Regions from separate parts of the Weizmannia agrestimuris genome, predicted to be linked through region 2. Evidence: predicted binding sites of a transcription regulator. Region 2 holds the regulator's gene; each other region holds the start of a gene.
What was found. Region 2 encodes Rex, which represses fermentation and respiration genes when NADH is low (regulators of the CRP and FNR family bind a similar motif). Its sites were predicted from a motif close to TTGTGAAATATTTCACAA; they were not measured.

Region 1: a site for Rex is predicted at 4,798-4,815, ahead of NFR98_RS02780 (L-lactate dehydrogenase). Genes of this name have one in related genera too.
Region 3: a site for Rex is predicted at 3,614-3,631, ahead of ric (iron-sulfur cluster repair di-iron protein). Genes of this name have one in related genera too.
Region 4: a site for Rex is predicted at 2,353-2,370, ahead of qoxA (cytochrome aa3 quinol oxidase subunit II). Genes of this name have one in related genera too.

What each region holds. Positions count from the first base shown of each region.
Region 1 is NZ_CALPDC010000003.1:42,551-50,017, forward strand. It holds gene NFR98_RS02760 (YhgE/Pip domain-containing protein) at 1-734, opposite strand, end outside; gene NFR98_RS02765 (HD domain-containing protein) at 929-1,477, opposite strand; gene NFR98_RS02770 (hypothetical protein) at 1,581-1,883, opposite strand; gene NFR98_RS02775 (3D domain-containing protein) at 2,012-3,226, shown strand; gene NFR98_RS02780 (L-lactate dehydrogenase) at 3,583-4,521, opposite strand; gene ppc (phosphoenolpyruvate carboxylase) at 5,605-7,467, shown strand, end outside.
Region 2 is NZ_CALPDC010000031.1:24,921-32,387, reverse strand. It holds gene tsaD (tRNA (adenosine(37)-N6)-threonylcarbamoyltransferase complex transferase subunit TsaD) at 1-959, shown strand, start outside; gene NFR98_RS11565 (ABC-F family ATP-binding cassette domain-containing protein) at 1,262-3,181, opposite strand; gene NFR98_RS11560 (redox-sensing transcriptional repressor Rex) at 3,496-4,179, shown strand; gene tatC (twin-arginine translocase subunit TatC) at 4,330-5,094, shown strand; gene NFR98_RS11550 (YdiK family protein) at 5,131-5,325, opposite strand; gene NFR98_RS11545 (CPBP family intramembrane glutamic endopeptidase) at 5,325-6,053, opposite strand; gene groES (co-chaperone GroES) at 6,422-6,706, shown strand; gene groL (chaperonin GroEL) at 6,760-7,467, shown strand, end outside.
Region 3 is NZ_CALPDC010000050.1:8,840-16,306, forward strand. It holds gene NFR98_RS13815 (Crp/Fnr family transcriptional regulator) at 1-107, shown strand, start outside; partial or broken gene NFR98_RS13820 (IS1182 family transposase) at 897-2,414, opposite strand; gene ric (iron-sulfur cluster repair di-iron protein) at 2,851-3,555, opposite strand; gene NFR98_RS13830 (YceI family protein) at 4,064-4,600, opposite strand; gene NFR98_RS13835 (NADH-dependent flavin oxidoreductase) at 5,241-6,359, opposite strand; gene NFR98_RS13840 (hypothetical protein) at 6,503-6,976, shown strand.
Region 4 is NZ_CALPDC010000003.1:51,126-58,592, forward strand. It holds gene NFR98_RS02790 (hypothetical protein) at 1-182, shown strand, start outside; gene NFR98_RS02795 (hypothetical protein) at 227-442, opposite strand; gene NFR98_RS02800 (LCP family glycopolymer transferase) at 664-1,575, shown strand; gene NFR98_RS02805 (HAD family hydrolase) at 1,629-2,288, opposite strand; gene qoxA (cytochrome aa3 quinol oxidase subunit II) at 2,634-3,560, shown strand; gene qoxB (cytochrome aa3 quinol oxidase subunit I) at 3,585-5,534, shown strand; gene qoxC (cytochrome aa3 quinol oxidase subunit III) at 5,531-6,139, shown strand; gene qoxD (cytochrome aa3 quinol oxidase subunit IV) at 6,139-6,423, shown strand; gene NFR98_RS02830 (SDR family NAD(P)-dependent oxidoreductase) at 6,601-7,344, opposite strand.

The DNA.
Region 1 (7,467 bases), on a different contig from region 2:
ACGGTTTTGCCGTGTTTTGCAAGCAGCAGGACATCGGGCATCGCGCCTTCTGCCTGTTTTCTTACTGCGTCTGCTTTCGTAATATCCCGATCTGCCGTCCTGATGATCCGGTTAAGCTCCGGAATGTCTCCCTCCAATCTAAAAACCCATGCTTTAAAATTTTCAATATCCGGCAAATCCCTTTCAAGTTCAATGCCGATTTGATTAAACATTGTAAAAATCGCTTTGCTAACGGTTTTTACAAATTGCGCACTAATTTGCTGTGTAATGGCAGACGCACCCGACCCTGTTATTTTAGGCGCAATCGCATTGATTTTTTCATTAACGGTATAAGTAATGACCGGTTTCTCCGGCTTATCACCCAGGATGGAAGCCAGTTTTTCCGAAAAATTTTCCGGGATGGTCAGGCTCGCATAATATTCTCCGGTCTTTACGCCGCGTGCGGCTTCCTTCTCCTGCACAAACCTCCAGCCGAGCGCTTTATTTTGTTTCAACTTTTTTATAACTTCATTCCCGGCGTGTACTTTTTTTCCGTTGATCGCTGTCCCCCGGTCCAAATTCACAACGGCTACCGCAATTCCTTTTGTGTGGCCGTATGGGTCCCAGGATGCCTTGATGTTAAACCAGGCATACAATGATGGAAGAATGATCAAGGCGGCAATGATCAGGCTTGCTGCCCAGTTTGTTGTCATTTTTTTCAAATCAGTTGCATAAATCTTCCATACCTTTTTCATTGGCAGCCTCCAAGTGTTGTTGTATCTTTATGTTTTCCAACCGCTTGAGCTGTCATGTACACGCAAAAAAGCCTGTGCGTCTCCGTTTTCGCACAGGTAACGTTAATATGATGAATGAAGGCCGGTGCCCATATTCGCAGTTTTTCAAGCAACAAGTCCGTTATTTCACCGGCAATGTCTTGCCCTGCACTTATTCATGTCCGGATAACGCCGAAAACCTGCTTTATTTCCGACTGCAGCTGCTCCAGTAAAGGAAAAGAATGGTGCAACGCAATAGTTTCTGCAATCTTTCTATAGTACCATTCCTGTTTTTCTTTTCCACGGCTGAACGCATTCCACACGCTTTCCCCGCTTTTTCGCAATTCTTCGTGTATCGTTTTCAAGTTATGGAGTTTATCTGCGCATATGAGCATACAAATTTCCTCTTCTGCCGTTTTTAATCGCTCGATGGTATGCTGCTTCCGTTCCTCCCACCGCACATTTTTAGGCGGTTCAGTGCAGGCTTCAACAATCCGGGCAACATTGCTTCCAAACTCGGCTTTTATCTCCTCGTTTGTCACCGCAGTATCTTCAACCGTATCATGGAGAAGCGCTGCTGCGACCACTTCTTTGCGGCAGCCTTCTTTTAAAAGCATCATGGCAACCGCATACGGATGCACAATATACGGCAGGTCGGACGCTTTCCGGTATTGGCCTTCATGTGCTTTTGCCGCAAATTCAATTGCTTTTTCCACCATTTCCATTAGAAATTCCTCTCTTCATACAAAGCTGCTTTTATCATCATACCAAAACGGCGCGGCTATACATGAATGAAAATCGAAAAGCTCAGCACTACTTTTGGACTTCTTAAACATCAAAAGAATCCTTGACCGGCACAAAGGCACAGAATATTCCTTCCCATCCTGTCTGAATTGAAAAAGAAGCTGATCCCTGCTTCTTTTTATCTATTTTCTTTGCCTTTACCCCCTCGAATTCTTTTATGTTATCACTTTTTCCCACTTCTCGATATGCTTTATCCGACCATTGCTTGAGCACAGTGATCTGCCGCTGTACCCGCTTTATTTCTTTTTGCTGCTTTTCATACGCCCGTTTCTGCTGACGGAGGCAGAAGTCTAATAACTGCCCACCATCAGCCGAAAAAGCACCCAAATCTATCTTTTCCCTTTTTCACATGATTTGAGTCCGTTTTCATTCTCGTAATATGAATTTAATCGTATTGTAATCTTCCTTTCTACCTATTTGTGTTATAACAAGAGTACGGAGAAGGGAGTTGTCTTATGCACTTAAAAAGGCGAATTGCAGTTATGGCGTTTGCCATATTCGTTGGCACGGCACAACTAAATGCCTATGCAGAAACAGATCAAGGTTCCTTACAGAAAAAATTGGATGAAAATACGCAAACCATCCAAAAGAAAGAATCGGAGAAAAAAGCCGTCGAAAGCAAAATGGAGAATTTGCAAAAAGACTGGAATACATTGCAATCGTCCATTCAAAAAAATAAAGATAATATCGCAGCAACCGAAGCGAAAATCCAGTCAGCAAAAGATTCTATCGAAAAGAAAAAAGAGGAAATTGTAAAGCTGGAGGACCAAGTTTCTGCACGGGAAGGCGTGATTAAAAAACGCCTCGTTGCCATGCAAAAAAACAACCAATACGACTATGTGATTGAAACGATTTTAAACGCGGAAAGCATTGGCGACCTGATCAACCGGGTCAGTGCAGTCGCGACCCTGCTGAACGCTGATACAAGCCTTTTGGATCAGCAAAAAGCAGACCTTGCGAAAATTGAAGCCGATAAAAAAGCCATTGCAGACCAGGAAAAAGTGCTCGAACAGGAGCAGGCAAACTTAAAAAGCAGCCAAGCAAAACTGCAAACAGATTTAAAAGAAAAGGAAAAGGCATTGTCGGGACTAAAATCGAAGTATGACAGCATTCAAAATGAGTTGTCACAAGCGGAACAAAAACAAACCGACTTGAATACAAAAATCAGCAACCTGCAAAAAGAAATAAAGGCACAGCAGGCGGCTGCAAAAGCAAGGGAAGAAGCCCTCGCAAAACAAGCACGCGATGCTGAAGCCGAAAAAGCAGCAGAAGTGCAAGCAGAAAAAAACGCAGAAGCACAAGCGGATAAACCAGCGGAAGCCGGCGCCAAGAAAACGGCCGGAACCAAACCCGCCGCATCTGCCGGCCACAGCACGCCAGAAGGCAAATCCTTTTATGTGACGGCAACATCTTATAACCATGAAGATACGAAGTCGGACATTACTGCTACAGGATATAACATTAAGAAAAACCCGAACATGAAATTGATCGCTGTCGATCCGTCGGTCATTCCGCTCGGCAGCAAAGTCTGGGTTGAAGGATACGGGGTTGCCATCGCAGCCGATACCGGTGGTGCCATTAAGGGCCATATCATCGATGTCCTGATGCCGAACAAAAAAGCTTCCATCGCATGGGGGCGCCGTACGGTCAAAGTGATCATATTGAATTAAGAAAAAGCAGCCTTGAACCGATTCAAGGCTGCTTTTTTATATCCACCTATGGGGTCCCGTATAAAATGAACTTAAGTTTTTACATCAAGCCCGAGCACCAATTTGCATGAAGGAGGCAGCTGCGATATTTTGGTCAGTTTATTAAAGTAAATTTCAATTGTTCGCGTCAAAATCAATGATCATCATGGCTTCCGGCAACACACAGAGAGTAGGAATCTTTAGTTCAACTTGTATAGCATAAATTTAGAAGCGGACACGGAACAAACGTGAACATTTTCGGCAGTCCTTTTCCAGGCAGGCGCCGGGATTTTTTCCAAAGAAAAAGCCGGGCCTCCCATGAAGCCCAGCTGGCATGCTTACAATACAGGTGCCATCGTTTCTTTTAATACTTTAACAGAATGGCTAAATTGTTCCTGTTCTTTGTCGTTCAGCTCGATTTCAACCACTTCACGGACGCCTTGGCGGTTAATAACGGCAGGAACACCAATGTACACATCGCTGTTTCCGTACTGGCCTTCCAAAAAGGCAGAGACTGTCAAAACACTGTTTTCATTGTTCAGGATCGCTCTTGTGATCCGAGTCAGAGACATCCCGATGCCGTAAAATGTGGCCCCTTTTCGTTCAATGATATGGTAAGCCGCATCTCTCGTGTTGACAAAAATATCATCTAATGTTTTTTGGTCAATGGTTCCCTTTTGCAGATAGCTTTCAATGGTGTCATAACCGATCGTTGTATGGCTCCAAACCGGAAGTTCCGTGTCGCCGTGTTCGCCGATAATTGCGGCATGGACATTGCGCGGGTCAATTCCGAAGTGGGCGCTCAAAGAGTTGCGGAGACGCGCGGAGTCAAGCACTGTGCCCGAACCGATAACATGTTCTTTCGGCAGGCCGGACTCTTTCCAAGTTACATATGTCAAAATGTCAACCGGGTTGCTGGCAACAAGAAAAATCCCGTTAAAGCCGCTGTCCATGATGCTCTTAATCATGCCTTTAAAAATTTTTGCGTTTTTGGCAACAAGATCAAGCCTTGTTTCGCCCGGTTTTTGCGGGGAACCTGCCGTAATGACAACAAGATCGGCAGTGCCGCAATCGGAATAATCGCCTTTCCAAACGCGGGTCGGCGTAGGCGCAAATGGCAGGCCGTGGTTCAGGTCCATGGCTTCCCCTTCTGCTTTTGCTTCGTTAATATCGATTAAAACAAGCTCTTCTGCAACACCCTGATTAATCATGGCGTAGCAGTAACTTGTACCAACTGCACCCGTTCCAACCACTGCAATACGATTGACCTTTTTCATGTATAATCTTCCTTCCCATCAAAAGTAAAAAATATATCCACTGTATGAAAGCAGTTTTGCAAGCCCGGCATGGCGGGCCCCTATCCAGTCTATGGATATTGTGCCAACTCCTAATGGATTCCATACTGCTTTTCCTTTAAAGCAGGACGATTAAACTTTTGCAGCAAATGCTGCCATACGGTTTGTGAAAGAGATGGACGGCATGCTCTTTTATGACTGAAATTGATCGTTCCGTTCATTTTCTTTTCTTCCACATGGGTAAGTATACCACTATTTTTGTGATCAGATTCACATATTTTATGGCGAAAATTTGAAAATTCACCTGCCTGCATGAAGGAAAATGACGGTTTTTCCGTTATTATCCGTTTACATTTTTCACAAATGATTTTATTTGAAAAGGTCAGATATGTAAACGGTATTCCCTTTTGTGCGCACTTTCACAAATTGACCCGGGCAGAGAAATGAATGGCTGATCCCACCCAAATGATTGAATGCCTGCTCTGTCCTCCAAAAACGCAGAATCTGCCCGCTTAAAAAAAATCCGCATCACATGCATGGAAGCGTGGACGGCAGACATCGACAAAAACGCAACTGTCCAGTCATTCAATTGCGCATCATAAATGGACGTGATGTGGACAGCCAGTACGCCGAGCATAATAAAGCCTCACATAAAATCAATTTCATATAAATGCACTTTTTTCAAAGAAAGCATCTCCTTTTCTCTTCATACCGGCTGCTTTATTTGTACTCTAACAACGATTTCTTAATTTATTATTAAAGAAGAAAAAAACGGTTTCACCGCCAATTCTTTTCTTCCCATCCCCGGTACTTGCCCCGCAAAAAACACGAATGATATTTACCGTTGACTTTTAATTGTTCGCATTTTATCCTTAATTTATCCTTCTATGTAGGGAATGTTCCTTTGCTGTTTTTTAATTTTATAAAGTATTAGACTTTTTTCATTTTACAAGTATAATAATAAGTATCATTTTCTTTGTGCATTTTTCTACCAAATGAAAGGAGCGATTATCCTTGCATCAAATTGATGAAAAGAAAGCACCCCGGATGGCACTGCAGGCAGACATGGATTTTCTCGCCGGGCTGCTGGATAAAGTGATCCTATTTGAAGGCGGCGAAGCATTGCTCAAAACGATCCAAAATATTCGCTCCCTGGCACAAAAAGCGAGGGAAACAGGCGATGAGGCTTTCTACCTTCAATTAAAAAAAGAAATTACAGATCTGAATTCGCCAGAACGCCAGGAAGTCATCCGCGCCTTCTCTACCTATCTGCAATTATTTAATATTACCGAGCAAAATTTTAGGATTAAGCGCCGGCGGGAGTACCAATCGGAAGATACAGACCAGGTTCAACCGCGTTCACTTGAAGATGGCATCGAAACGCTGCGGAAAGAAAAAGTGCCGGCTGAAATGGTTGCAGAACTGCTGAACAGCTTATCGCTTGAACTGATTATCACGGCACACCCGACAGAAGCAACAAGGCGGACCATTCTGCAAATCCACAAACGCATTGCAGATCTTTTAAAAGCGCTCGAATATGCAAACACCCGTTACGAGAAAAAAGTCATTGAAGAAACGATTTTGAATGAGATTACCATTTTATGGCAAAGTTCCGAAATCCGCGAGAAAAAACCGTCCGTTCTCGACGAAGTGAAAAACGGGCTTTACTATTTCGACAATGTCCTGTTCGACGTGCTGCCGCGCATACACGAAGACTTGGAAGACTATCTGCACGAATCGTACGGACAGCGATTTAAAGTCCCTTCCTATCTTCATTTTGGCTCGTGGATCGGCGGCGACCGGGACGGAAACCCGAACGTGACCGCGGACATCACCTGGAAAACGCTCGAAATGCAACGTGAACTCGTATTGGAAAAATATAAAAAGTCGCTTACAACACTCCGGGAGCTCCTCAGCCATTCTTCCAAAAAAATAAGCGCCAGCCATGCCCTGCTTGCGTCTGTGGAAAGCGAAGAAAATACAATGCCGGCTGCAAAATTATGGCCGACAAAAGATGAAATTTACCGCAGAAAACTGACGATTATGATCCATAAACTGGAATGTGTGGGGAAAAACAATGGCGGCTATCACTCCACAGAGGAGCTCCTTGCCGATCTGTATATGATCCGGGACAGCGTGAACCAGCACCATCCGGCCGGGCATCCGATTAAATTGCTCCGCAAAGTCATCCGCCAGGTCGAGTTGTTCGGTTTCCACCTGGCATCACTCGATATCCGCAACCATAGCGGCGAGCATGAATCGGCCCTTGCCGAGGTGCTTTATAACGTCAATATTGCGAAGGACTATAAAAATCTGTCCGAAGATGAAAAAGTCGCGGTGCTCCTGAAGGCTCTAAACGACCCGCGGCCGATGATTTCAATCTATGATACTTTTACGCCGGAAACGCAGGAAGTCATCAATACATTCCGGATGATCAAACGCGCCCACCAAACATTTGGCGAACGGTCCATCCAGGTATATTTGATCAGCATGGCACATTCGGTCAGCGACGTGCTGGAAGTGCTCGTGCTCGCGAAAGAAGCCGGCCTGTACCGCGTCTACCCGAACGGCGAAATTTTAAGTGAGATCCATATCGCCCCGCTTCTTGAAACGATCGAAGACTTGCGGAATGGCGCGAAAATGCTCGAAACCCTTTTCCAAATGCCCATTTACCGCAACCATTTAAAGGTGCGCGGCAATCTGCAGGAAGTCATGCTCGGCTATTCCGACGGCAGCAAAGACGGCGGCACGATGACGGCGAACTGGCAGCTGTACAAAGCACAGAAAGAGATCCACGAAATGGGTGCCAAATACGGCATTAAGCTGAAGTTTTTCCACGGGCGCGGCGGTTCACTCGGACGCGGCGGCGGCCCGCTTTATTCAAGCCTTTTGTCCCAGCCGCCGGTTACACTTGGCGACGGCGTGAAA
Region 2 (7,467 bases):
CTGTCATTAAAAACGGGACGGAAATTGTTTCCAATGTGGTCGCTTCCCAGATTGAAAGCCACAAACGGTTCGGCGGGGTGGTGCCAGAGCTTGCATCCCGCCACCATGTCGAGCAAATTACCATTGTCATTGAGGAAGCGATGCAGCAGGCAGACGCGGCTTTTAAAGACCTGGATGCGATCGCCGTGACAGAAGGGCCCGGGCTTGTGGGCGCGTTGCTTGTTGGCGTCAATGCCGCAAAGGCGCTCAGTTTCGCGCATCAGATTCCACTTGTCGGTGTCCATCATATTGCCGGCCATATTTATGCGAACCGGATCGGGCATGAAATGAAGTTTCCGCTGCTTGCGCTTGTCGTTTCAGGCGGTCATACGGAGCTTGTGCTGATGAAGGGCCATGCCGAGTTTGAAGTAATCGGCGAAACGAGAGATGATGCGGCAGGGGAAGCTTATGACAAAGTAGCACGAACGTTGAACCTTCCTTATCCGGGCGGTCCGCAGATTGACCGGCTTGCCCATGAAGGAAAGCCAAATGTTGATTTGCCGCGATCCTGGCTGGAAGGGACTTATGATTTCAGTTTCAGCGGGCTCAAATCAGCCGTCATTAACACCCTCCATAATGCCGCGCAGCGCGGGGAAAGCATCCGGCCTGAAGATATGGCCGCAAGCTTCCAGCAAAGTGTGATTGATGTATTGGTCGGTAAAACCGTGGAGGCGGTAAAAGCGTTTGGCGTCAAAGAAGTGCTGGTCGCCGGCGGTGTTGCCGCGAACAAAGGATTGCGCGCTGCCCTTTCAGAAGCATTCCGGGATCTCCCTGAAGTGGCGTTGCGCATCCCGCCGATCCAGTTATGCACAGACAATGCGGCGATGATTGCCGCATGCGGGACGGTGCTTTTTGAAAAGGGAAAAAGAAGCTCCCTTGACTTAAATGCTTATCCCGGGCTGGACATTGAAAACTTTTAAACAGGGTTGTGAAAAACCGGTGTATGGGAATCGTCCATACACCGGTTTTTTTGGAGATATGCAGGGGAATTGTGCACAATCTGTGGAAAAGTTGTTGATAAATGATTGGACTTGTGTAAAACTTTTAAAATTTTTCCGGACAGGTTGTGGGTATTGTGGATAAATCTGTTGATAATTGTGGATTTTGTGGAAAAACGTTTTGGAAAGCAAGAAATCAATATACCGCCTGTGCATAAATCTGTGCATGGCGCGAGATGCCAAAATAAAAACCTGTGCAGAAAATTTCCACACAGGTCCAAACATTACTCCGCCAGTTCTGCCCATTCTTCCATCAGCGCGTCCAGCTCCAATTTCCGTTGCTCCAGTTCTTCTGTCAGCTCGCGGATTTTAATATGGTCCTGAAAGATTTCCGGGTCGGCCATTTTTTCTTCCCGGTCATGAATTTCTGTTTCCAACGTTTCAATTCTTGTTTCAATTTCTTCAATCCTCCGCTTTTTTTGCCGCTCGCGTTTTTTTGCTTCTTTATCCTGCCGGTAGTTGTTTTTCGCCGGCTGTTCCGCTTTAACCTTTTCTTGTTTCGTGTTTTCCAGGCGTGCAATTTCCAGCATTTCTTCTTTTTTTTGCACATAATAATCATAGTCGCCGAGAAATTCACGGGTTCCCTCCGGCGAGAGCTCCACCACTTTTGTGGCAATCCGGTTAATGAAATAGCGGTCGTGGGAAATGAACAAAATCGTTCCCGGGTAATCGATGAGCGCATTTTCCAGTACTTCTTTACTGTCCAAATCAAGGTGGTTTGTCGGTTCATCTAAAATTAGAAAGTTCGCCTTTTCCAGCATCAATTTGGCGAGGGCAAGCCGGGCTTTTTCGCCGCCGCTTAAGGATGAGACGGTTTTTAAAACGTCATCGCCGGAAAAAAGAAAATTCCCGAGTGCCGTGCGGATTTCTTTTTCTGTTTTCAGCGGGTATGTATCCCATAATTCCCGGAGGACCGTTTTATTGGAAGATAAGTCGGCCAGTTCTTGATCGTAATAGCCGGTCATAACGTTGGAGCCATATTCGATCGTGCCGGATATCAGCGGGATTCTCCGGATAATCGATTTCAAAAGCGTTGACTTGCCGATGCCGTTCGGGCCGACAAGGGCAACACTGTCTTGTTTTTTGACTGAAAGATGGATGTTTTTGGCAACCGGCTCCCCGTCGTAGCCGATGGCAGCATCCCGGACATGAAGGACTTCGTTCCCGCTTTGTTTGGCAATTTCAAACGAAAACCGGGCAGATTTTTCATCGCCAAGCGGCTTGTCCATCAATTCCATTTTTTCCAGTTGTTTCCTCCTACTTTGCGCCCGCTTTGTCGTGGTGGCACGGGCAATGTTTTTTTGGATGAATGCCTGCAATTTCGCAACTTCTTCCTGCTGCTTTTCATATTGTTTGACCTCTCGCTCGTACTGGGCGGCCTTTTGTTCCAGATACCGGCTGTAGTTGCCGTGGTATTTTTTAATGGAATGCCTTGAAATTTCATAGACCTGGTTGACGACTTTATCCAGAAAATAACGGTCATGGGACACGATCAGAATGGCGCCTTCATAGCCTTGTAAATATTGCTCCAGCCAGGTGAGCGTTTCGATATCGAGATGGTTTGTCGGCTCATCCAAAATGAGGATGTCCGGCTTTGTGAGCAGCAATTTCGCCAATGCAAGGCGTGTTTTTTGCCCGCCGCTTAATGTCCGGATCGGGGTGTTGTAGTCGTACTGGTCAAAACGGAAGCCATGCAGAACGGACCGGATATCCGCTTCGATCTGATATCCGCCTTCATCTTTAAAACGTGTCTGCAAAGTATCATAAGCATGCAGCACTTTTTCATACTCCGCCGGGCGGTTATAAATCTTAGGGTCGGCCATTTTTTGTTCGTATTCGCGAAGCTGTTTTTCCATATCCAGCAAATTTTTAAAAACCGACATCATTTCGTCCCAAATGGACAGATCCGATTCGAGTCCGGTATTTTGGGCGAGATAACCGATTTCGACACCATTCGGCATAATGATGGAACCTTCATCATAAGAAAGCTGGCCGGCGATGATTTTCAGGAGGGTCGATTTGCCGGCCCCGTTTCTCCCGACCAAGGCAATCCGGTCTTTTGTTTGAATTTCTAATTTTATATCCGATAAAATAAGTTCAGCGCCATAATATTTTGTGACTTGTTGAACTTGCAGCAACATCATCTTTATGTTCACCTCTATACCATTGTAAGTGTACAGGAAGGCGAACTGCAACTCAACCGGCGTGATCGGAATTTGTCAAAAAACTTTTCACATAAATTCGTAAAAACCCATGAAAAAAATGCTTACTTGTGATATATTTAACATAGTTGGAGAGAGAAAAAGACGCATGCAGGCATTTTTTTAAAACATATTTTTTCTTTGCTCAGATAGGAGTAATATTATAATGAAGAATGGCAGCGCTGCCATTCTGGAATGGACGCACGATTGGAACCAACAGCACAAAAAACTTAAGCTTTCAACTTGGGGGATTTCACATGAAGGATGAATCAGTAAAAATACCGCAAGCCACTGCAAAACGGCTTCCATTATATTACCGGTACCTGAGAAATTTATATACACTTGGCAAGCAAAGGGTATCCTCGGCGGAACTGAGTGAAGCGGTGAAAGTCGACTCCGCTACGATACGCAGGGATTTTTCCTACTTCGGGGCACTTGGAAAAAAAGGTTATGGTTATAATGTAAAATATTTATTGTCTTTTTTCGGCAAGACGCTGAACCAGGATGAGATCACAGATGTAGCGCTGGTTGGCGTTGGGAACCTCGGTACAGCCCTTTTGAATTACAATTTTTCGAAGAATAACAGCGCACGGATTGTGATGGCATTTGACAATGACCCCGGGAAGGTGGGGAGCCATGTTGGCAATGTGCCTGTTTACAGCATGGACGAATTAAGAGAACGGCTTTGCGCGGAAGATGTGACGGTTGTGATTTTGACGGTCCCCGCTTCCAGTGCCCAGGCAGTGACAGACGAGCTTGCCAGTACAAATGTAAAAGGCGTTTTAAACTTTACACCTGCCCGGCTGAACGTGCCGCCGGATATCCGCGTCCATCATATTGACCTGGCCGTGGAACTACAGGCACTGATCTATTTTTTAAAACATTATTCAAATGATGAAGAAAATTTGAAAGAAACAAAAGAGCCGGTTGCGAAGCCATAGCCAAAAAGCTTTTTTTCCGTTATCATAGTGGGTACAGGGGGTGGCCCGATTGAAAACGGAATGCAGGCGCAAATGGCAATGGCCGGATTTGGCTGTGGCGTGCAAAGGGAAAAGGGCGGATTCAACGCCGGCACTTAAAGGGGAACGGCGATGAATACGAAAAAAATGCCGGTTACCGGACACATCCAGGAATTGAGAAAGCGGTTAATTACCGTTCTCATTTTCTTTCTGTTTGCCCTGGTTGTTGGCTTTTTTACCGCAAAACCTGTTATACGTTATTTGCAGCATGCCAAAAATGCCGGCATGTTCACGATGAATGCCTTCAGGGTAACCGATCCTATTAAGGTTTTTATGGAAGTTTCGGTTGTGATCGCATGCCTATTGACCCTGCCGGTGATTTTGTACCAGCTTTGGGCGTTTATAAGCCCGGGGCTGTATGAGAAAGAAAAGAAACTGACATTAAGTTACATTCCTGTTTCCATCTTGCTTTTTATAGCCGGCGTTTCTTTTTCCTATTTCGTGCTTTGTCCGCTGATGGTGAAGTTTATGATGGGCTTGTCAAATGAAATGGGCATTCGTGCGGTGATCGGGATCCGGGAGTATATTCAGTTTCTGCTAGAGATCACGCTTCCGTTTGGCTTTGTGTTCCAAATGCCGGTCGTGGTCCTGTTTCTGACCCGGCTTGGCATCATTACGCCGAGACTGTTGAAAAAGGTAAGAAAATATGCGTATCTTGCTTTGATTGCAGCTGCCGGCATCATCACCCCGCCGGACGTGTTTTCGCAGCTGATTACCTTTGTTCCACTCGTTTTGCTGTATGAAGCAAGCACACTGATTTCGAAAATGGCGTACCGCAATGCCAAAAAAGCGGCAAAAGAAATGCCAATGGATGAACAGACGATTGCTTCTGAATAAGAAAGCCGTTTTCCGGACGGAGCCGGAAAACGGCTTTTATTTTTTCACTGAGTTTTTCAGCTTGAAATGGAGAAAGATCAGCCTGATGCCGGAACCCAGATCCAATGTTGCAATCAACAGCAGTAAATAAGAAAAAAAGCCCCAGCCGCCCACTTGTACCTGCTGAATGGCAAAATAAGTGAACAAAGCCCCGAGCAGGCAGTTTACAATCCCTGAAAAAAGTGGTCTCATTATAGAAGTCCTCCAATTGAGCTGTAAATTTCATGTACGGATGTCTGCAGAACGGACGGGTGCAAAAGCAGCCTCACGACCACAATCGTGTTCATGGAAACATGCGCAAACATGGAAACGGTGATCCGGTTTGTTTTCTCGTATAAATAAGCGAGCGTCAGCCCTAAAAGGGAATATAAAAACAAGTGGCTCGGTTCGGTATGCGCGAGTCCGAAAATAACCGAGCTGACAATACCGGATAAAAGGAATGAAAAGCGCCTGCGCAGCGTGCCGAAAATGATTTTCCGAAAAACGATTTCCTCGAGAATCGGCCCTGCGATCGAGCTGATGAGGATGACGAGCGGAAATCTTTCAATCAGCGCCATGATTTGCTGCGTATTGTTGGAGGCAGCCGGGGCACCGAATAATGATTCAATGATCGCGGCTGCAGTCTGGGCAAAGAAACAAAGAAAGACGCCGCCTATTGCCCATATGGCGGATGGCGCGGCCGGAAGCGGTTCAGTCCGGTCTGTTTCTTTCTTTGCGGCTTTTCTTAAAAAGTACAGGACGATGATCAGCCCGATGATAAAGCTGATGACGGTCCAAAGCGGGGGCGTCAATGTCCGCATGCTGTCTGCCGGTTCGTGGAAAACGTTCACCCCGGCATAGTAGAGCAACGGATACCCGACGGCGCCGGACAGCAGCATAAGGATGTACGTCACGAGAATATACACATACTCTTTTTTCACGCGTTCTTTTCCTTTCTTGCCAGTTCAAAGTTTAAAGGATCGCAAATTCGTCCAATATGTTCATTGTACTATTGAACCGGGCGGGGTTCAAATGCCGTGCGCAGAGCCAGCCTTTTCAGTTGCATATCCGGATGGTGATCAAGCATACTTATAAAAGGGCAAGCGGCTGAAATGGAGGCGCGCAACCGGCATCCTTTGACGGGGCTCTTTAAAGGATGCAGGGCCCGAAAAAAATAAAAAAAGTTGGATGAGAGACTTGCAAAAAAGCAAGGAATTATTTATTATAATAAATGTGTTAGCACTCAACTTATGCGAGTGCTAATAATGGACAAAATTTTACATAATACGAATTAAGGAGGTTGTTTCACGTGTTAAAACCACTGGGTGATCGCGTTGTCATTGAATTAGTTGAATCGGAAGAAAAAACAGCAAGCGGTATTGTCCTGCCTGACACGGCAAAAGAAAAGCCACAGGAAGGCAAAGTTGTGGCTGTCGGTTCCGGGCGTACCCTTGATAACGGTGAACGTGTTGCCATCGATGTAGCAGTAGGCGACCGCATCATCTTCTCGAAATATGCCGGCACTGAAGTGAAATATGACGGAAAAGAATACTTAATCCTTCGTGAAAGCGATATTCTGGCGGTTGTGGAATAAGCCTGGCTTGTTGAAACATAGAAATAACGATATGACATGAGGAGGTTTTATAAATGGCAAAAGAAATTAAATTCGGCGAAGAAGCCCGCCGCGGTATGCTTCGTGGTGTGGATAAACTGGCAGATGCTGTAAAAGTGACATTGGGCCCGAAAGGACGTAACGTCGTTCTGGAAAAGAAATTCGGTTCTCCGCTGATCACAAATGACGGTGTCACGATCGCAAAAGAAATTGAACTCGAAGACGCGTTTGAAAACATGGGTGCCAAACTTGTCTCCGAAGTGGCCAGCAAAACGAACGATGTAGCTGGTGACGGTACAACCACTGCAACTGTTCTGGCACAGGCAATGATCCGTGAAGGCCTGAAAAACGTAACAGCAGGTGCAAACCCGGTTGGCATCCGCAAAGGGATTGAAAAAGCAGTTGCGGCTGCTGTCGAAGAATTAAAAGCCATTTCGAAACCAATCGAAGGCAAAGCTTCCATCGCCCAAGTTGCTGCAATTTCCTCTGCTGACGAAGAAGTCGGCGAATTGATCGCTGAAGCAATGGAACGCGTGGGCAACGATGGCGTTATTACCATTGAAGAATCAAAAGGCTTCTCAACGGAATTGGACGTTGTGGAAGGAATGCAGTTCGACCGTGGCTATGCATCGCCTTACATGGTAACGGATTCCGACAAAATGGAAGCTGTTCTGGATAACCCTTACATCTTAATTACAGACAAGAAGATTTCCAATATCCAGGAAATCCTGCCTGTTCTGGAA
Region 3 (7,467 bases), on a different contig from region 2:
GCCGCACGATCCGCCAGCTTAAAGAAAAAAACCTCATCCTCCCGCAGGAAAAAGGCACATACCTCATTCACCAGGAAAAACTGACGGAGGAACTGCTCGGGGTATAAAGATTTTCCCGCCGGTAAGAATTAAAGCAAAGAAAGACAAGGGGGCGTCGTGGGAGCGAAATGTCTTTCATCGGGGTGATGAAGGACAAAAGTAAAGTGCCCGTGCAGCGAAATGTCTTTCATCGAGGTGATGAAGGACAAAAGAGGAGCGCCCGGGTCAGCGAAATGTCTTTCATCGGGGTGATGAAGGACAAAAGAGAGGCGTTCGGGCAGCGAAATGTCTTTCATCGGGGTGATGAAGGACAAAAGAGAGGCGTCCAGGCAGCGAAATGTCTTTCATTGGGGTGATGAAGGACAAAAGAGGGGCGTCCGGGCAGTGAAATGTTCTTCATCAGAGCTATGAAAGACAAAAGTGAAGTGCCCGCGCAGCGAATTGTCTTTCATCAAGGTGATGAAAGACAAAAGGGGGTTGCCCACGCAGCAAAATGTCTTTCATCGGAGTTATGAAAGACAAAAGAGAGCTGGAATCCGAGCAAATTGTCCTTTTGGGGGATTCAAAAAGACAAAAGAAAGCCGGACCCGGGGTGAATTGTCCTTTTGGAGGTCTCAAAAAGACAAAAGAAAGCTGGGATCCGGGCAAATTGTCTTTTTTGGGGGATTCAAAAAGACAAAAGAGAGCTGGAATCCGAGCAAATTGTCCTTTTGGAGGTCTCAAAAAGACAAAAGAAAGCCGGACCCGGGGCAAATTGTCCTTTTGAAGGTCTCGTGACCACTGAAAAAAGCCATTTTTTTATGTAAAATTTGCTGTGTAGTGTAAGAAATTTTCTGTAAATGGTACTCTTTACCATAGAAATTAGTAAAAATGACAAATGTTTGGCTATAATTCGCCTTTTTAGAGGATAGTATGGCGGCTATCCTCTTTAAATTTACTGCCAAGGCTGTTAGCTTGGCTTGTAAGCCCATGCTTTTTAGACCGTACCATTTGGCACGATCTAACCCGTGGAAATTCTTCATTTCGCCATTTTTCCCTTCTTGGCATGCTCTTTTTTTATACTTCTCTTTAAATCCCTCCGATTTCTGTTGTTGACTATACTCATAAAATTCTGGGGTGTTGATTCCGATCCCTAATACTTTTCCGACTGTTTTTCCGGTTATGCAAACTTCTCGCATTGGGCAATTTCTACATTGTTCTCTGTCAAAATAGTAATTATACGTTTCTTTTCCACATTTTCTTATATAGTGTTTCTTTTTGATTGTTTTGTTTCCTTGACTACAGAACCACTCGTCAGAATCTTTGTTATAACTGAATCTTTCTTCGTCTATGCGATATGCAGCTTCACTTACAGGGATGTATGCCTTTGCTTTAAGTTCAGAGATTTTGTCTAAGATTGGCTTTTTAAAATAGGCTTTATCACCATATACTTCTGGTATTTTTATTCTCGTTTTCTTGGTTAACTCTAATAATTCATCAAACTTCGTTCCATCCACATAAGCTCCATTACCAGTATGAACAGCTGTAATCATTCGATCTTCTGTTGTCATCATAAATTCCGTTTTATAACCAAAGAAAGGATCATTTTTGCTTTTATACCCTATTCTCGCTTCTTGGTCGACAATCGATCGTACCCCTTTTTGCTCCATAAACTTCGGGTCTGCTAAAATTTCTTTCGCATTATTAACGAGTGCTTTTGTTTCAGGTGCTTTCTCCAGTTCAACTAGTTCTTCTACCTTTGATACCGTTTCTTCAAGATAGGACTTCATTGTTTTTCTAGCTTCATCATGGTTTTCTATTTCTTTATAATCAGGGATTTCTTGGTTGATTTCACTTGGTATTTCTCCGTTTTCTTCTTTAACGGTTTTAAAGATTTTTTTCGCTAATTGTTTCATGACTCGTTCCGGTCTATATTTTTTGGTGTTGGCTTCTGTATGAGTGGAATCAATCGTTATACCAGAAACCTTTTGTAAAATTCCTTTTTCAATGCATTGGTTTATGATTTCAATAATAATTTCATCTATAGTGAGATTGCCTTCTAATCTACTTTTACGAAATTTTGCCAAAAGACTTGGGTGAGGGAGGTCGTCTTCCGGATTGATTCCTAAAAAATACATATATGCAAGGTTTAATGAGCAATTTTCTATAACTTTCTCATCAGATAAGTCATAGAGTTTTTGTAACACCAAGATTTTAACCATAAGTTCGGGCTCTTTTGCTGGCCTTCCATATTCTTTACAGTAAGTTTTTTCAAGCATTTTATTGATAAAACTAAAATCCACTTCATCTCTTAATAATTTAAGTGTATGATTTTCAGGAATTTTATCGTATAATATGGAATAGATGCTTAATTGATTATCTTTTTCTTTAAGCATGATAGATACCCCCAGTTTGGTTTTGGTTTGTAGTATAACTTTATTATACCAAATACTGGGGGTATTTTTTTTCAATTTATTGTACATATAATTATTTTGAATTTTCAGATTGACTTTTTCAGTGGTCCCGAAGGTCTCAAAAAGACAAAAGAGAGCTGGGATCCGTACAAATTGTCCTTTTGAAGGTCTCAAAAAGACAAAAGAGAGCTGGAATCCGGGCAAACTGTCCTTTTGGAGGTTTCAAAAAGACAAAAGAAAGCCGGACCCGGGGCAAATTGTCCTTTTGGGGGGTTCAAAAAGACAAAAGAGAGCTGGAATCCGAGCAAACTGTTCTTTTGGAGGTCTCAAAACGACAAAAGAGGAACGCACGCGCAACGAGTTGTCTTTCCCCGGGGCCAGGAAAGAAAAATAAAAAGCAAACCGCCCCTTTTAAAAGTCAAACGGCTTCTTCGAGCAACCGCTTAAATAGAATATTATTCTCCAGGTGAATGTGCTGGAATGTATCATTTTCAAAATTTTCAAGGCGGTGGTATACGAGCTGGAATGTACGGCATGCCCCTTCCGGCAACGTATAGTCATTCGTAATTTCGCGGAGCCGGTGCAAAATTTCCCCGACAGCAGCATGTTCTGTTTCAAGATCGGTCAAAACGGCTGTCGCGGCTTTCAGGTTAGCGGCAGTTGGAAGGCTTTCGTATGCACGAATGGCCGGGAATTGTTCGGTATCTTCTTTTTCAGTATGCTCCAGCAGTTCTGTTTTTAATTGGTTAAACAGTTTATGCACTTCGATGAGATGCGGGTGGTTGCCGCCGTGGACACGCATCACTTTTGTTACATACGGGCTCAAGTTTGGCAGTTCCTCGCGCAAAAACGCGTGATGGGTGGCCTGAATATAGTTGACAATTTCCGTATAGCCCGCTTCATTCCAATTTTGCTCAGTGCCTTTTCCGGCATATTGGCCATAAAGGTTGCAAATAGCATCAAGTAGTTCATCTGCTGATAGGTTGCGCTTTTCCGCAGCTTCTTTCACAGACACATTGCCGCCGCAACAAAAATCGATACGATTTGCTTTAAACAGATCCGCCGCTTTTGGGAATAAGGTTACGATTTCCCCGACAGTCTGGCTCGTTGTAAAACGTTCCATCGAATTCACTCCTCCATTTCATTGCTGCCTTCATCATAAACCATCAGCACCTGCTTATTTGTGATGCACATCACAGCAATTGAGGAAAGTTCTTATTTATGTTAAGGAAGCGCGAAAAAACGAAGGCCTTCCTTCACATAGAGTGCGTCTATGTGAAGAAAGCGTGGAAAAATGACGGCCTTCCTACACATAGAAGGCGTCTACATTAAGGAAGCGTGGAAAAACGAAAGCCTTTCTTCACATAGAGTGCGTCTTTGTTAAGGAAGCGTGGAAAAATGACGGCCTTTCTTCACATAGAACCCGTCTACGTTAAGGAAGCACGAAAAAAAGATGTCCTTTCTTCACATAGAGTGCGTCTAAGTTAAGGAAGCGCGGAAAAAAGACGGTCTTTCTTCACCTAGAGCCCGGCTATGTTATTTAATAGAAAAAAAGCATCCCAAAACCTTGGCCATAAGAAGCATGATCTGCCCAAAGAAAAAAGCGCCAATCTAAATTGGCGCCTCCGCAATTATTCCGCTTTGCTTGCTTCTAATTCCACCGTAAATTTGATTTCATCGCCAACGAGGACACCGCCTGTTTCAAGGGCTGCGTTCCAAGTAAGGCCGTAATTGCTCCGTTTTACGGTCCCTTCTGCACTAAAGCCGGCTGTTTCCGCGCCGCTCATCGGGTTTTTCGAAATCCCTTCAAATGTGACTTTAAATGTTTCTTCTTTTGTCACGCCATGAATCGTTAAATCACCGGTAACGTTATAATCATTGTCCCCTGCCTTTGTAACCGACTTGGAAACAAATGTAATATTCGGATATTGTTCAACATCTAAGAAATCAGCAGAACGAAGATGATTATCGCGGTCATCATTTTTCGTATGAATGCTCCTGGCATCAACAATAAAAGAAACTTTTGCATCCGTTAAATCTTGGGGATCAGCTTCGATTTCGGCTTCGAAATTTTGAAAAGACCCTTTTACTTTTGAAATCATCATATGTTTTACTGTGAAATCAATGGTGCTATGTGCATAGTCAACTGCCCATTTTGTTTTTGTCATCCTAAATTCCTCCTGTTTTTAAAACTTACTTTTCGTAACTTAGTTTAATATCGTAAGTTAAAAAAGTCAAGAAAACCGAACCCTTTTAAAAAAAGGGTTCGGTTTCTGAATCAGCAGGTAGGCAACATCCTGCATGTTAATGGTGCTTTTTGCACTTTCTTTTGCAGTATAGTGGTTCTTACACCAGGCAGAATCCTGCATTGTTAACGGTGTTTGCGGGAACCAATTCGGGCACGCCGTAAGTCGCGCAAAAGCCGCGTGCTGAAAACCCGCAGCAATGCGTGTCAATCAATAACTGGAGAAGGTAGGTAATTCCAGCCCAAAAATTGCATGCCAACTTATATATAATGATGCCCATTCCATCGCATCCATATACTCCGGCTCTAGCTCTAGGCCAGATTAGGCAGGTGCAGCCATTCATTCCTTGACCATTACATATGCTTCACTTCAGTTGTCAACCGAGCTTCGCGGCGCAGCCAATCATTTCTGGACAATTGCGTATGCTCAATTCGATCGCCAACCGAGCTTCGCGGCAAAGCCATTCATTCCTTGACCATTACGTAAACTTCAATTCGTGTATCAACCGAGCCTCGCAAGCGCAGCCATTCATTCTTTGACAATGCCGTGCAACATGCAGATGTCATTCTGCAAACGGGAACCAGCCCGGCGTTGAGATGATCATCTTCCACAGCGGTTCCGGAATAACGAGCCGTTCGCGGTCGTCTTTTCTTAACGCGGTTTGAATTGCATCCTCCTGGCCGGCTTTAATTTTTTCCACCCAATGCGGCTCCATGACAAGCTCACGGCCGAGGGCAATAAGCGGTACATCGGTTTCCATTGCCTTCAAAACCTCGTCTCCTGTGTGCAGGGAGCCGACGCCGATCAAAGGCACGCGGCCTGCGACATGTTCCACGATCTGTTCCATGCGCGGACGGCCGGGTTCACCGCCGCGGCGGGCTTTAGACCAGAAGTGCTGCAGGGAAATATGCACATAGTCGAGCTCTTTTTCCATCAGCGCATCCAAAAGCGCGAACGTGTCATCCATCGTAATCCCCGGTTCGTACGGTTCTTCCGGGGATAAGCGGTATCCGACTAAAAACGGCCGGTCTGCATATTCCGCCACCGCATTTTTCACAGCATCGACGACAGCAAGCGGGAATGCAAGCCGTTTTTCCAGACTGCCGCCCCACTCGTCTTCACGCCGGTTCGTATACGGGGAGAAAAATTGTTGAATCAGATAGCCGTTTGCACCGTGAATTTCAACGCCATCAAAACCGGCTTCGATCACGCGGCGTGTTGCTTCGCCAAATGCCTTCACAATTTCAGCGGTTTCTTCTCCCGTCAACGCGCGTGCATGGACACTGCCATCTGACGAATCTGTTTCACTCGCGCTCACAACATCTCCGCCCGGCACGAGTTCAGCCGGGCATTCGCGGCCACCATGGTGGATTTGCACAACCGCTTTTGCACCGTTTTGCTGAATCGTTTGTGCCAGTTTTTTCATGCTCTCAACCATTTCGTCTGTATGTGCGCCAGGTTGCCCGGTAAACGCTTTGCCGTTTTCCGTAACATTGGCACATGCCGTCACGACCATCCCCGGCCCTTTTGCACGTTCTGCATAATAACGCAGCTCAGCATCCGAAATCGTGCCGTCATCATTCGAGGAATAATGGGTCATCGGCGCCATCACGATGCGGTTTTCCGCCCTGACGCCGCTTTTAAACGTAATGGGTTCAAACAGTTTATCGTATTTGCTCATGGTCATGCTCCTTTCCTGGTTGCTTTCGCTTTTTTATTATGTTCCAATCTGTAAAAAAACGAAAATGAAAAGCACCGATCAAACCATGCAGGCATATCATATAGGAAAGTATTTTTTACATCATGAATTGGGAGACGTGAATGATGAGTGATGTCCTTTTACTGCTTCAAATGGTGGCAAAAAGGTTGAGTATCCTTTCGTTGATTACAGCGGTATTGCTGTTGTTGTCCCATTTATGGCTGTACGCTGTATTCGCGTTCATCATAATGGGCGGCCTGATTTGCGTTGACAGGATCATCAGTGAAAAAGGCAATTCACGGGCAGCGGAAAACCAGCGCTATTATACTTTGATCGTTGTGACAGATGAAGATTGGCATGAAGAAGAGCATGTGCCGTTTCTTGAAATGGATCATGTCTCCTTAGAGCTGCATTATCAATATGAAGATATCCGTCGCATTAATCCGTTGATCCAGCTGCAGGCGTTTCCCGGATTTGTTCTCGTCGAAACGGATGATACAAAAAGAATAGAGGAATCATTGCAAAACCCGGCGCTCGTTACGGGAAACTATGCGGAAGTTATCCGTTTTCTGAAACAGGAAAGCGCGGCGGAAAGCTGAAAAAGAAACGGAATCCAAACAAAGCCGATGCCCATTTGTTGCGTGAAATTGCTTGGGAGAAGTCTTTTTCCGAAACAGGAAGTGCGACTGGAAAGCTGAAATAGATACGGAAATCCAAGCAAAGCCGATGCCCGTTTGTCTCGAAAATTGCGTGGGAGCGGTCTGTTTTCTGAAACAGAAAGCGCGGCGGGAAGCTGAAAAAACGGAATATCAAGCAACCATGCAAAGCCCGATGTCTGTCTGGAGAGGATTTTGTTTTTTGAAGTAGGAAACCCGCGCCAAAAATTGAAGTAGAACGGGATATTGCGTGGGCTTGATCTTCTGAAACGCGGGAAAGTACGAGAAATTTGAAATGAGGTGGAAATTCAAAAAAGCAAAGTTGCTCCCCGTTTGAGAATTGTGCGGAGATGGTCCGTTGTTTGAAGTCGAAAATCATGGCAGGCAGCGGAACATAAATGAACTTTTTAAGAAAAATCGGAAAGGCTCCTTTT
Region 4 (7,467 bases), on a different contig from region 2:
TTGTCACAAATTTCTTTAAGTCGCGTGAAAAAATAAAGGTGCAAATATTGGAGAAAGAACTGGAGCTCGAAAAGCTGAAAAACGAAAACTTCCTGCTGGAAACAGAAAAAATGAGGCTGGAATTGCAAAAAATGGAGCTGGACGGGCCCAAGGATGAGTGGGTAATAAGCCGGGACCGGTAAATGTAAAACAGCTAAAAGAGCGGCTGCTCATTTGCCGCTCTATTTCACCTGCTGCTGGCCGCCGGAAAGCTGTGCCGGAAGATGCTGGGCACGGCCATCCCTTTCTCCACTGTGGCCGTCTGGACTGTCTTTGTGCTTGCGTCTGCACGGTCTGCCTTGCTTTTTACATAGAAAAGCGGCCCTCCCCCGATGGCCGCAACAATCAAAACGGCTGCAATATCCACTTCTTCATCATTATGTTCTCCTTTTTTGTTTTCCAATTTTAACAGGAACCATCTGTTCTGCTTTCCGGCTTCATTATGGGGCGCAAACTTAAATTTTTCTTAATGCTTTCTTTTCAAAATGCGGATGATTGTAAAGCGGCAGCACAGCCATGCCTGATACAACCGGGATATGATGGGAATCGACAAAAAAGGATATTCAAGCGTAGCGAATCATGCTATAATAAACAATTATATGACGAAAAAAGAGAGGGCCATCGATGAAGAAAAAAATCCTGATGTCCTTTTTAAGCCTAATTGGGATCCTGGTCATCGCCTGTGGCGGCTACGCCTATTATGTTTATCACTCGGCAAAAGCCGCGGCTAATAAAATGCATGAATCGCTGGCAGGCACTTCAAATGAAAGCATCTCAAGCCAGAACGGGCAGCCGATTTCCATTTTGCTGCTCGGTGTGGATGAACGTGCAAATGACACCGGCCGTTCCGATGCCATCATTGTGATGACCATTAATCCGAAAAAAGGCACGACACAGCTCGTCAGCATCCCGCGCGATACAAGGGCGCTGATCGCCGGACGCGGCACCTATGACAAAATCAATGCTGCATATGCATATGGCGGAACCAGTATGGCACTGCAGACCGTTGAGGACTTTACCGGTATCCAAATGGATTATTATGTGAAAATCAACATGCAGGCCCTGAAAAAACTGGTCAATGCGGTTGGCGGCATTACCGTCAACAACACAATTGACTGGCATGACGAAGGGTACTATAAAAAAGGGTACCATTACAAAAAAGGGGAAATTCATCTGAACGGAGCCCAGGCGCTCGGCTATGTCAGAATGCGCCATCTTGATCCGGAAGGCGATTTTGGCCGCAATAAACGGCAGCGGAAAGTGATCGAGGCGCTGATCCGGAAAGCAACCAGCATTTCTTCTGTGGCAAAATACAGCAGTATCCTTGATACGCTTGGCGACAATGTCAAAACAAATATGACGTTTAATGACATGCTTACGATTGAGAAAAATTACCGGAATGCCGCCAAAAACATTACCGAGTATGAAGTAAAAGGCACCGATGCCAACTTTGACGGGATCTATTATTTGGCGGTGTCAGATGCTGAAAAAGAAAAAGTCACGCAAATGCTGGAAGAAAATCTGTCTGGTGACTAAGGAATAGTGGAAACAAACAACCCGCTTCCGGCATGCAGAAGCGGGTTGTTCTGTCAACGGCTTTCAATAAACCGGATTACTTCTTCAAGCGGCGTTTCTGCCATTGACCCGAGGCGGTGGTCAATCTCGCCGAACTTGAGGTCTTTTGTTACCCGGTTCGGGACGACTACGCATGCCATACCGGCGCGTTTTGCCGCAAGCGACCCGTTTGGCGAATCTTCGAAGACGAGGCATTGTTCCGGTTCCACGCCGAGACAGCCGGCCGCTTTCAAATACAAAGCAGGGTCCGGTTTGACTTTTTCAACGTCATCGGAAGATTTGATGCAGTCAAAATAAGCGAGAAGGCCAAGCTGGCGCAAATAGCGGTGCAGCCATTTCCTGTCAGAGCTTGAAGCCAGTCCGACTTTAAGCCCGAGGTTCTTGGCCGACTTTAAATAATCTTCCACGCCTTCGCGGGCCGCGCCTTTTTCGAGCCGTTTTAAAAACATTTCCTCCAGCTCGTGGTCCAGTTTTTCTGTATCAAGCGGCTTTTTGATCTGCTCTTCAAGATATTTAAACGGCTTAAAACCCGAATGCGTGCCTACCCCCTTTCCCCATAGTTCAAGCGGCATCTCGCAATTGTAGCCGCGAAAAATTTCACAAAGCGCTTCATAGTGTTCCGATTCCGTATCCATAATCAGCCCGTCGAAATCAAAAATCACAGCTTTTATCATCCGTAAAACCCCTTTCTGTTTCCCTTAACATTATACGTTAAAAACACTTTTCCTCCCGGAATGGTTTTGAAATCTTTTCCAAAATATTAAATACCGTATTCCTTCACAAAGTTGTAAATTATTTCTGGATAATGCCAGTATTTGACAAATCTATGAAAAATATATGAACTTTTTATGAAATTTTTATGAAACATGGCGGAATAAGGGTAAAAGACAATACATCTATATCTTTTTATTGTAAAATAGGTTAGCACCATAATAAAGGTGAAAAAATAAAAGTACCACCTTTTTTTCATTTGCTTTTATTTGTACACTATTTTACCAAACCGGAAGGAGAGAAAAAATGTGTTGAGGAAACTACCTTGGAAGCTGGTGCTGCTTTTGTCCCTCACATCGCTCTTTTTGCTCGGCGGATGTGACACCAAAATTGCAGTGCTCGACCCACAAGGCCCAATGGCGCGGGAACAATATCATTTGATTGTTTACTCATCCATCTTAATGGCCTTTGTATTCGTCGTTGTCCTTGGGTTGTATCTTTATATGGTGATAAAATACAGGGCGTCGCGTCTGCCGGCTGATTATAAACCGCCGCAAATCCACGGCCATAAAGTGCTGGAAACGGTGTGGACCATTATCCCGGTGCTGATTATTATCGCCATTGCCATTCCAACCGTTAAAGCAAACTATTCGGTTGAAGAAACGCCAAAATCCATGAAAAGCGAAAAACCTTTAACGATTTATGTCACGTCATCGGAATGGAAATGGATTTTCAGTTATCCGGAACAGGGCATTGAAACCGTTAACTATGTAAACATCCCGGCTGGGCGGCCAATCAATTTCGAATTGACATCATCCGGTACGATGGCATCTTTCTGGATCCCTGAACTTGGCGGACAGAAATATACGATGCCGAACATGACGATGAGGCTGATTCTGGCTGCAGACCACCCTGGCGAATATACAGGAAGAAACGCAAACTTCAACGGGGAAGGCTTTGCAAAGATGGACTTCGATGTGTTGGCCCAAACACCGAAAGATTTTAATGCGTGGGTGAAGGAAGTCAAAAGCAGAGCGCCTCAAATGAAAAAATCGGATTATGAAAAACTGATTAAAAAAGAAGGCCTCGTAGGAAGACAGACTTACACGGGAACCCATTTAAAATGGGATAAACCGGATGAACAAAAAAGCTATTATGAAGAATCGGAAAAAGGTGAGAAACAAAATCACCATCACCACCACGATATGTCCGGTATGGATATGGGCGGAAAATAATCATTGGAATAGGAGGAAAACAGTGTGAAACTTAGTGATTTTTTCGTCACCGGTGAACCGGCCATATATGCCGCCGAAGTTGGCATGGCACTTGGCGCGGCCGCTGTGATCTTTTCTCTAACCTATTTCAAGAAATGGAAATGGTTATGGAAAGAATGGCTGACAACCGTTGACCATAAAAAAATCGGGATTATGTACATTATCGTTGCGGTATTAATGTTATTCCGCGGCGGTGTCGATGCTTTAATGATGAGAACACAGCTTGCACTGCCGAACCAGCATCTGCTTGATGCCAACCATTATGACGGGATCTTTACGACCCACGGGGTTGTCATGATCTTATTTATGGCGATGCCGTTTTTGTTCGGCCTGATTAACGTTGCTGTTCCGCTCCAAATCGGGGCGCGCGATGTTGCCTTCCCGCTTTTGAACGCATTCAGCTTCTGGGCAATGGTTGCAGGGATGTGCCTCTTTAATATTTCATTTATTATCGGGGGTTCCCCTACTGCCGGCTGGACGAACTACTTCCCGCTTGCAGGCCCGGAATTTACAAAAGGTGTCGGAAACAACTATTATGCAATGGGCCTGCAGCTTTCCGGGATCGGGACACTGGCAACAGCCGTGAACTTCATTGTCACGATTCTGAAAATGAGGGCGCCGGGCATGACATTAATGAAAATGCCGATGTTCGTATGGTCTACTTTGATTACTTTTATCATCGTGCTTTTTGCTTTCCCTGTTTTGACAGTGGCTTTGGCAGAAGTAACGTTTGACCGTACTTTCGGCGCACACTTCTTTACCATGGGTTCAGGCGGCAGCCCGATGTTATGGGCAAACTTGTTCTGGATCTGGGGCCACCCGGAAGTGTACATTGTGTTGCTGCCATCTCTTGGGATTTACGCGGACATTATCGCTACATTCTCGGGTAAACGATTGTTTGGATATGCCTCCATGGTCGTTGCGATGGCTGGTATCGCATTCTTCAGTTATTTCACATGGGTTCACCACTTCTTTACAATGGGGAACACATCCGTCGTAAACTCGTTCTTCTCGATCTCAACGATGATTATCGCGATACCAACGGGTGTCAAATTATTTAACGAAATCTTTACATTGCATAAAGGGAAAATTAGAACAACAACGCCTATGCTTTGGTCGCTTGCCTTTATCCCGACATTTTTGATCGGCGGGGTTACGGGTGTTATGCTTTCCATGGCAGCAGCAGACTATCAATATCACAATTCATATTTCCTGATTGCCCACTTCCACTATACATTGATTCCGGCAGTCGCCTATGCATGTTTCGCAGGGCTCCACTACTGGTATCCGAAAATGTTCGGCTATATGCTGAATGAAAAACTGGGCAAAATTACGTTCTGGTTGTGGATGGTCGGCTTTAACCTTTGCTTCCTGCCGCAATTCTTTGTCGGCCTCGACGGAATGGCGCGCCGGATGTACACGTATGAAGCAGGACTTGGCTGGACAGGTTGGAACTTCGCCTCTACAGTAGGTGCCTATATCATGGGGATTGGGTTCCTCGTCCTGGCTTGGAACATTGTTTACAGCATTAAACATGGCGTTCGCGACACGACCGGTGATCCTTGGGATGGCCGCACATTAGATTGGGCAACCCCTACACCGGTTCCGGAATATAACTTTGCGAAACAGCCGGTTGTCTCTACACTTGATGCGTTCGCAGAATACAAAGAAAACGGCACACCGATTTACCGGGATGAAGAGTACAAACCGATCCATATGCCAAATAACTCGGCAATGCCATTTTTCTCCGCTGTATCGATGGGACTTGCAGGTTTCGGCCTTGTCTGGTCCTGGTGGTGGCTCGCCATTCTCGGCGGTTTGATGATGCTCGGCTGCCTTGCGTGGAGATCGTTTGACCCGGATAAAGGGCACTATATCAGTGTAGAAGAAATCATTCGCACAGAAAATACAAGAGCAGGAGGTGTAAAACGATGAGCGACGAACATTTGGATACATCATTGCCACTCGAATACCAGCGCAATCAGGACCGTTTAACCATTTTCGGTTTCTGGGTTTTCCTGGCGGCTGAAATCACTTTGTTTGCAACGCTGTTTGCAACGTATTTCACACTCCAGCACCAAACAGCAGGCGGGCCTGTTCAGCAGGACATCTTTGAGCTCAAAGGTGTCCTGATTGAAACCTTTGTCCTTTTGACAAGCAGTTTTACATGCGGAATTGCCGTCTTCAATATGCGCAACCGGAATAAAGGCGCGATGCTCGGCTGGTTTATCGTTACCCTTCTTCTCGGTTTAACTTTCGTCGGCTTTGAAATCAATGAATTTGTCACGTACGTTCATGATGGGGCAACACTGCCGACAAGCGCATTCCTTTCCGCATTCTATTTATTGCTCGGAACGCACGGATGCCACGTTTCCCTCGGGATTTTATGGGGAATATCGATTATTATACAACTGATCCGCCGTGGTTTAACGCCGATGACGGCACGCAAATTTTTCGTTGTAAGTATTTACTGGCACTTCCTTGATGTTGTCTGGATCTTTATCTTCACTTTCGTTTATTTAGGAGGGTTGATGAAATAATGGAGCATCATTCAAAATATCCGATCGGCCATGTCATCGGTTTTCTGCTTTCAATCGTATTGACCCTTTTGGCACTGTATGTTGCTTTATATACCAACCTTTCTAAAACGGCGATCATCTGGACAATCGGATTGTTTGCCTTCCTCCAGGCTGGCGTGCAATTATTTATGTTCATGCACGTCAAAGAAGGCGAAAACGGAAAGATCAATGTCAGCAATATGATCTACAGCATCATCATTGCGATCGTCGTTGTTTACGGAACCATCTGGGTTATGCACTTTTAACCAAAAAACCTGCATCCTTTTAGCGGATGCAGGTTTTTTTATGGCTTGTCCGGACAGACGCATTTGCAAATACGGCCAAATCGGCGATTCTTCCCGAGGGCCGGTTTATGGCTTGAACGCATCAACCGGTATCAACCCGGACCGGATGGATGCCTTTTGGCGCTGGTTATGCCGCACTTATTGCGCTGTATAACCGCCGTCCACGAGCAGGGCAATGCCGGTTACAAATTCATTTTCACTGAGGAATACGATGGCATGGGCGATTTCATCCGCACGCCCGAGCCGGCCGATCGGATGCCTTGCGACCAGGCCGTCATAAAAGTCACCGAGTGCTTCCTTATTCACCATACCGGTTTCAACATACCCCGGGTTCACTGCATTCACGCGAATGCCTTTTGATGCATATTCAAGGGCCAGCGACTTTGTCATCAGGTTGACGGCACCTTTGCTTGCATTGTAGGCAAAAGCGCCCGGTTCGCCGACGTACCCTAAAATAGAGGATGTATTGACAATACAGCCACCGCCTGTTTTCAACATTTCACGGATGGCATATTTCGAACCGAAAAATACACCGTTTTGATTGACGGAAATAACCTTTTGATAGTCTTCAAAGCTCAGTTCATGGGTTGTAGCCATGACGCCAATGCCGGCATTATTCACCATAATATCCACTCTGCCGTACCGGTTGACGGTTTCTGCGATAAGATCGGCGACGGACTGTTCATCAGATGCATCGGCACGAATAAAGCAAACATCCGCCCCTTTTTCTTTGAGTTCTTTTTCAACCGCTTTGCCGCTTTCTTCGTTGTAATCGGAAATGACCACTTTCGCCCCTTTTTCCGTAAAAGCTTTTGCGGTTGCAAGTCCGATTCCGGAAGCGCCGCCTGTGACAATTGCAATTTTATTTTCTAAGCTGGCCATTATGATTCCCTCCCATTGTGAGTATGTGCACATTTTCACTATACCGCTTTAAAGTAAGCGCTGTCAATTCTTGATATCTTTTTTACGAAAAACATTTTGCCTGGCTGGAATCGTTCTTCAGCC